Regions from separate parts of the Hydrogenophaga sp. YM1 genome, predicted to be linked through region 2. Evidence: predicted binding sites of a transcription regulator. Region 2 holds the regulator's gene; the other holds the start of a gene.

Region 1 (3,202 bases), 760 kb from region 2:
TCGTGCAGGTCGGGGGTGTTGGAGGGGGAGAACAGGCTCCACTCGCCCTTTTCCAGCACACGCTTCATGAACAGGTCCGGAATCCAGTTCGCGGTGTTCATGTCGTGGGTGCGGCGGCGGTCGTCGCCGGTGTTCTTGCGCAGCTCCAGGAATTCCTCGATGTCGAGGTGCCAGGTCTCCAGGTAGGTGCAGACCGCGCCCTTGCGCTTGCCGCCCTGGTTCACGGCCACGGCGGTGTCGTTGACGACCTTCAGGAAAGGCACGACGCCTTGCGATTCGCCGTTGGTGCCCTTGATGTGGCTGCCCAGGGCGCGCACGCGGGTCCAGTCGTTGCCCAGGCCGCCGGCGAACTTGGACAGCAGGGCGTTTTCCTTGATGGACTCGTAGATGCCGTCGAGGTCGTCGGGCACGGTGGTGAGGTAGCAGCTGGACAGCTGCGAGCGCAGCGTGCCGCTGTTGAACAGCGTGGGCGTGCTGCTCATGAAGTCGAAGGTCGAGAGGATCTCGTAGAACTCGATCGCGCGGGCTTCGCGGTCGATCTCGTTGAGCGACAGGCCCATGGCCACGCGCATGAAGAAGGCCTGCGGCAGCTCGATGCGCGTCTTGCGCACGTGCAGGAAGTAGCGGTCGTACAGGGTCTGCAGGCCGAGGTAGTCGAACTGCAGGTCGCGCTCGGGCTTGAGCGCGGCGCCCAGGCGGGCGAGGTCGAAGTTCAGCAGGTCCGGATTGAGCAGCTCGGCGTTGACACCGCGCTGGATGAACTCGGGGAAGTAGTCGGCGTAGCGCTGGGCCATCTGCGCCCGCGGCACTTCCTGGCCCAGGATCTCCTTGACGATGGTGTGCAGCAGCAGGCGCGCGGTGGCGTAGGTGTAGTCGGGGTCCTTTTCGATCAGCGTGCGCGCGGCCAGGATGGCGGCCTTGTAGACCTCGTCCATGGGCACGCCGTCGTACAGGTTGCGCTTGGTCTCGGCGACGATGGGGTCGGCCTTGACGTCGGCGCCCAGGCCGGCGCAGGCGTCGGTGATCAGGCGCGTGAGGGCGTCGATGTCCAGCGGCACGCGCTGGCCGCCATCGAGCACGTGCAGCTGGGGCTCGGCGGCGCGCGCGGTGGCGGCCTGGGTGGCGCGCTCGGCGGCGCGGCGCTCGCGGTAGAGCACGTAGGCGCGCGCGACTTCATGGTGGCCGCTGCGCATCAGGCCGAGTTCGGCCTGGTCCTGCACGTCCTCGATGTGGAAGGTGCCGCCGCCCGGACGCGAACGCATGAGGGCGCGCACCACGACCTGCGTCAGCTGGTCCACCGTTTCGCGCACGCTGGCCGAGGCCGCGCCCTGCGTGCCGTGCACCGCCAGGAAGGCCTTCATCATGGCCACGGCGATCTTGCTGGGCTCGAAGGGCACCACGGCGCCATTGCGCCGGATGATCTGGTACTGGGCGTAGGCGGACATGGGGGCCGTGGCGGTGGAGGGCGAGACGCCGGGCGCGGATGTCGGGACGTTGGCGGCGGGGGACTGGGGGGTGGCTGCGCTCAGCATGGTTCCTCTCGATTCAGGATTTGTTCTCGGTGATCGGGTCGGTCCGCCCCTGGTGCCTGGCGCCGGGTGGGCTCGCAGCGGCGCGGTTTTCAGGGGCGGGGGGTATCCGGGGGCACACTATATCTGGTGTGTAGGGGGGCAACAAGGCACTACCGATAGTGTTTGTGAATCCATCGCGGCCAATGGATGCCCTCAGGGAACCAGCTGCCGCGCGAGGGGGCGCGCGCAGCATTGGCCGCGCCTGCGTTTCGCGCGAAAAGCGCAGTGTTCATGCGGGGTGCAAGGCGATTCGGGGCCGCAGGCCGCGTGCCGTCTCTGGTGTCCGATGGCGCGCGCAAGGTGGCGCGCGAAATACCCCGATACCCTCAGCCTGTAGCCTCGGGAAAACACGAGGGGTTCCACCCGACGAGCTGTCGCAGCCGGGGCCAGTCAAAACCCGGCCCGGGGTCGCGCTTGCGGCCCGGTGCGACGTGCTCGTGCCCGGCCATTTGCTCGATGGGGTGGCGTGTGCGCAGCGCACGGCACAAGCGCGCCAGCGCCTCGTACTGCGCGGCCTCGAAGGCCTCGCCCTCCAGGCCTTCGAGCTCGACGCCGACGGAGAAGTCGTTGCAGTTGTCGCGGCCCCGCCAGTGCGAGGCGCCGGCGTGCCAGGCGCGGCGCACGGTGGAGACGAACTGGAGCACCCGCCCGTCGCGGCGCACGAAGAAATGCGATGAGACCTCGATGCCGCGGATGGACTGGAAATAAGGGTGCGCGTCCCAGTCGAGCCGGTTGGTGAACAGGCGCTCGACCTCGTCACCCCCGTACACGCCGGGCGGCAAGCTGATGGAGTGCAGCACGATCAGGTCGACGGCCGTGCCGCGCGGCCGCGCGCCATGGTTGGGCGAATCGATCCGCCGAGCGCCGCGCCACCAGCCGCCGTGCCAGCGGCGCTCAGTCGGTGGCGTCGGCGTCGCCATGACCGGTCGCGCCGGGGACCACGATGCCCAGGCGCTGGATGCGGTAGCGGATCTGCCGCAGGTTCAGGCCCAGCCGCGCCGCCGCCGCGGTGCGGTTGTAGCCGCATTCCTGCAGGGCTTTGAGCAGCACCTGGCGCTCTTGCTCGTCGAGGTAGCTCTGCAGGTCGCTGGGCAGGGCGGGCTCGTCGGCGGAAGCGGCCGGCGCCAGGGGCACGAAGCGGTAGGGCCCGCCGGCCGGCACTGGAGCGTCGGGCAGCGGGTCGGGCAGCGTGGCGGGTTCCGTGTCGCCGGTTTCACCGAAGTCGGCGGGTTGCAGCACGGGGCCGCTGGCCAGCGCGAGCGCGCGCTGTAGCAGGTTCTCGAGCTCGCGCACGTTGCCCGGCAACTCGCGCGCCTGCAGCCAGGCCAGTGCGGCTGGCGAGAGCTCGGGCACGGCCTGGCCGGCCTCGGCGCACAAGCGCTCCAGCAGGGCCTGCGCGAGCAGGGGTAGGTCCTCGGGCCGGTCGCGCAGGGCGGGCGTGCGCAGGCCAATCACATTGAGGCGGTAGTACAGGTCCTGGCGGAACTGGCCGGCCTGCACCAGCGCGGGCAGGTCGCGGTGGGTGGCGCTGACCAGGCGCACGTCGACCACGTCTTCCTGCACCGCGCCAAGCGATCGCACCCGGCGTTCCTGGATGGCGCGCAGCAGCTTGGCCTGCATGGACAGCGGCA
Region 2 (3,202 bases):
TGATCCGAGGGTTGTAGTACATGGGGTTGACGTCGGGTGAGCGCTGCGCCTCGAACATCGGCTGACCGTCGTCTCCGGTGGGCAGGCCGCGCCACCCTGGCCGGCTGACGTCGTACCCATCGGGATAGGGGATCGCCATCGACCCCGAGTTGTCCAGCGAGACCACGATGTTGGGTTTGGCGCCCGTGCTGCTGACCAGCAGCGGGCGCTGGCTGGGCTGGGCCTGGACCTCCACCGCGCCCAGCCCGGCGGCGGTGCCGATGGCGCACAGCAGCCAGCCCGGCAGATGCGCTGCCGGGCGTGGGGTGCGTGGCGGACGGGGGATGGGCGCCGGGCCAGGCGCGGGATGGGGCAGGGGACGGGAGCAGGGCGAGCGCGACATGGCCCGCGATGGTTCAGCCGCTTCGCCAGGCCCGCCGGGCATCAGCCGATGGACTGCATGGCCAAACGGATGCAGAACTAAGTGCTACTCACTTTGCGGTAGTTCGACCGCCAACGGTCGCGCCCGGGTGATCAGTGGTCCGTGAGAAATGCGTCTCGGCCCTCGAGCCGGGCGCGCAATCGCAGGTCGGTGCCCACCGGCAGGGTGTCCAGCCAGCGCAGGGCCACGCCGTCGGCCAAACGTTCCAGCGGGCCGAAGGGCGCCATGCCGGCTCCCTGGCCGAGCAGGCGGGGCGCCAGGTAGACCAGCAGCTCGTCCACCCAGCCCTCGCGCAGCAGGGACGCGTTGAGCTTGGCCCCGGCCTCGACGTGCAGCTCGTTCACCTCGCGCCGGCCCAGTTCTTGAAGCGCGGCGCCCAGGTCGACCTTGCCGTTCGCGCCGGGCGTCGGGAGGGTGTCGGCGCCGCGTTCCCGCAGCGCCGCGGCCCGGGGCTCGGCGGGGTCGGCATGGAAGAACCACCGCTGGCGCGGCAGGCCACCGTGCGGCGGCTCGAACAGCCGCGCCGTGGGCGGGGTGTCCAGGCGGCTGTCGATCACGGCCAGGTGCGGTTGGCGCAGCAGGCCCGGCAAGCGCGCGTCCAGGCGGGGGTTGTCTTCGAGCACGGTGCCCGCGCCCGTCAGCACGGCGCAGGCCCGGGCGCGCCATCGGTGGCCGTCTTCGCGGGCGGCTTCTCCGGTGATCCACTGGCTCTGTCCGTTGGGCAGGGCCGTGATGCCATCGAGCGAGGCGGCCATCTTCATGCGCACCCAGGGCCGGCCGCGCACCATGCGGCTGAAGAAGCCGATGTTGAGTTCGCGGCTGGCCCGGGCGATGGGGTGGTCGCCGGGCAGCAGTTCGACTGCGAGGCCGGCGGCGCGCAGCCGCTGCAGGCCTTGGCCGGCCACGCGGGGGTTGGGGTCGGTGGTGGCCACCACCACGCGCGCCACCCGGGCCGCGATCAGCGCGTCGCAGCAAGGCGGGGTGCGGCCGTGGTGCGAGCAGGGCTCCAGCGTGACATAGGCGGTGGCGCCGGCCGTGCTTTCGCCGCGCGCCTGGGCGTCGCGCAGGGCCATGACCTCGGCGTGCGGCCCGCCGGCCTGCTGGGTGTGGCCCGAGCCGATGACCCGGCCGTCCGACGCGACCAGCACACAGCCGACGCGGGGGTTGGGGTTCGACAGGCAGAGGGCCCGCTCGGCCAGTTCGAGCGCCGCCGCCAGGGGCCCGGTGCTCACCTTGCGGCTCCTGCGCGGGCGCGGGCCGCGCACCGGGGGGCCATCAGCGCTTCACCTCATCCACCAGCGCCCGGAACTCGTCGATGTCCTCGAAGCTGCGGTAAACGCTGGCGAAGCGGATGTAGGCGACCTTGTCGAGCTTTTTGAGCTCGCGCATCACCATCTCGCCGATGCGGTTGGCCGGTATTTCGCGCACGCCCAGGTTGAGCAGCTTTTCCTCGATGCGCTCGATCGCGGCATCGACCTGCTCGGTGCTCACCGGGCGCTTGCGCAGGGCCAGCGCAAAGGAGGCGCGCAGCTTGTCGGGCACGTACTCGACGCGGCGGCCGTCCTTCTTGACCACCATCGGGAAGCTGACGTCGGGCCGCTCGTAGGTGGTGAAGCGCTTCTCGCAGTGGCCGCAGCGGCGGCGGCGGCGGATGAAGTCGGCGTCTTCCGAGACCCGCGTCTCGACCACCTGGGTCTCGAGATGGCCGCAGAAGGGGCACCGCATCGCCGCCGCTCCGGGTTCAGCGGTAGACCGGGAAACGCGCGGTCAGCGCGTTGACCTTTTCGCGCACCGCGGCGATGTTGGCCGGGTCGCGGTTGTCGAGCACGTCGGCCACCAGGTTGGCGGTCAGGCGCGCTTCCTCGTCCTTGAAGCCGCGCGTGGTCATGGCCGGGGTGCCGATGCGCACGCCGCTGGTCACCATCGGCTTCTCGGGGTCGTTGGGGATGGCGTTCTTGTTGATCGTCATGTGCGCCTGGCCCAGCACCGCCTCGGCTTCCTTGCCGGTGATGCCCTTGGCGCGCAGGTCGACCAGCATCACGTGGCTTTCGGTGCGCCCGCTCACGATGCGCAGGCCGCGCTGGGTGAGCGTCTCGGCCACGATCTGGGCGTTTTTCACCACCTGCTGCTGGTAGGCCTTGAACTCGGGCGAGAGCGCTTCCTTGAAGGCCACGGCCTTGGCCGCGATCACGTGCATCAGCGGGCCGCCCTGCAGGCCAGGGAAGATGGCGCTGTTGATCGCCTTCTCGTGCTCGGCTTTCATGAGGATGAAGCCGCCGCGCGGGCCGCGCAGGCTCTTGTGGGTGGTGGAGGTCACCACGTCGGCGTGCGGCACCGGGTTGGGGTAGACGCCGGCGGCGATCAGGCCGGCGTAGTGCGCCATGTCGACCATGAAGAGCGCGCCCACGTCCTTGGCCACCTGGGCGAAGCGCGCGAAGTCGATGCGCAGGCTGTAGGCCGAGGCGCCGGCGATGATGAGCTTGGGCTTGGTCTCGTGGGCCTTGCGCTCCATGGCGTCGTAGTCGATCTCTTCCTTCTCGTTGAGACCGTAGGACACCACGTTGAACCACTTGCCGCTCATGTTGAGCGCCATGCCGTGGGTGAGGTGGCCGCCTTCGGCCAGGCTCATGCCCATGATGGTGTCGCCGGGCTTGAGGAAGGCCAGGAACACGCCTTCGTTGGCGGAAGCCCCGCAGTGCGGTTGCACGTTGGCGGCCTCGGCGCCGAACAGCTGCTTGATGCGGTCGATGGCCAGCTGCTCGGCCACGTCGACGTACTCGC

What was found. The regulator NrdR, encoded in region 2, represses ribonucleotide reductase genes. The targets are predictions, from matches to a motif close to CACNANATNTNGTG.
Region 1: JNX00_RS05380 (ribonucleoside-diphosphate reductase subunit alpha) is a predicted target of NrdR. The motif match lies at 1,648-1,661, and genes of this name have one in related genera.

What each region holds. Positions count from the first base shown of each region.
Region 1 is NZ_CP070223.1:1,096,611-1,099,812, forward strand. It holds gene JNX00_RS05380 (ribonucleoside-diphosphate reductase subunit alpha) at 1-1,532, opposite strand, end outside; gene ampD (1,6-anhydro-N-acetylmuramyl-L-alanine amidase AmpD) at 1,898-2,491, opposite strand; gene JNX00_RS05390 (sigma-54 dependent transcriptional regulator) at 2,466-3,202, opposite strand, start outside.
Region 2 is NZ_CP070223.1:1,858,900-1,862,101, forward strand. It holds gene JNX00_RS08860 (PilC/PilY family type IV pilus protein) at 1-382, opposite strand, end outside; gene ribD (bifunctional diaminohydroxyphosphoribosylaminopyrimidine deaminase/5-amino-6-(5-phosphoribosylamino)uracil reductase RibD) at 514-1,653, opposite strand; gene nrdR (transcriptional regulator NrdR) at 1,697-2,146, opposite strand; gene glyA (serine hydroxymethyltransferase) at 2,163-3,202, opposite strand, start outside.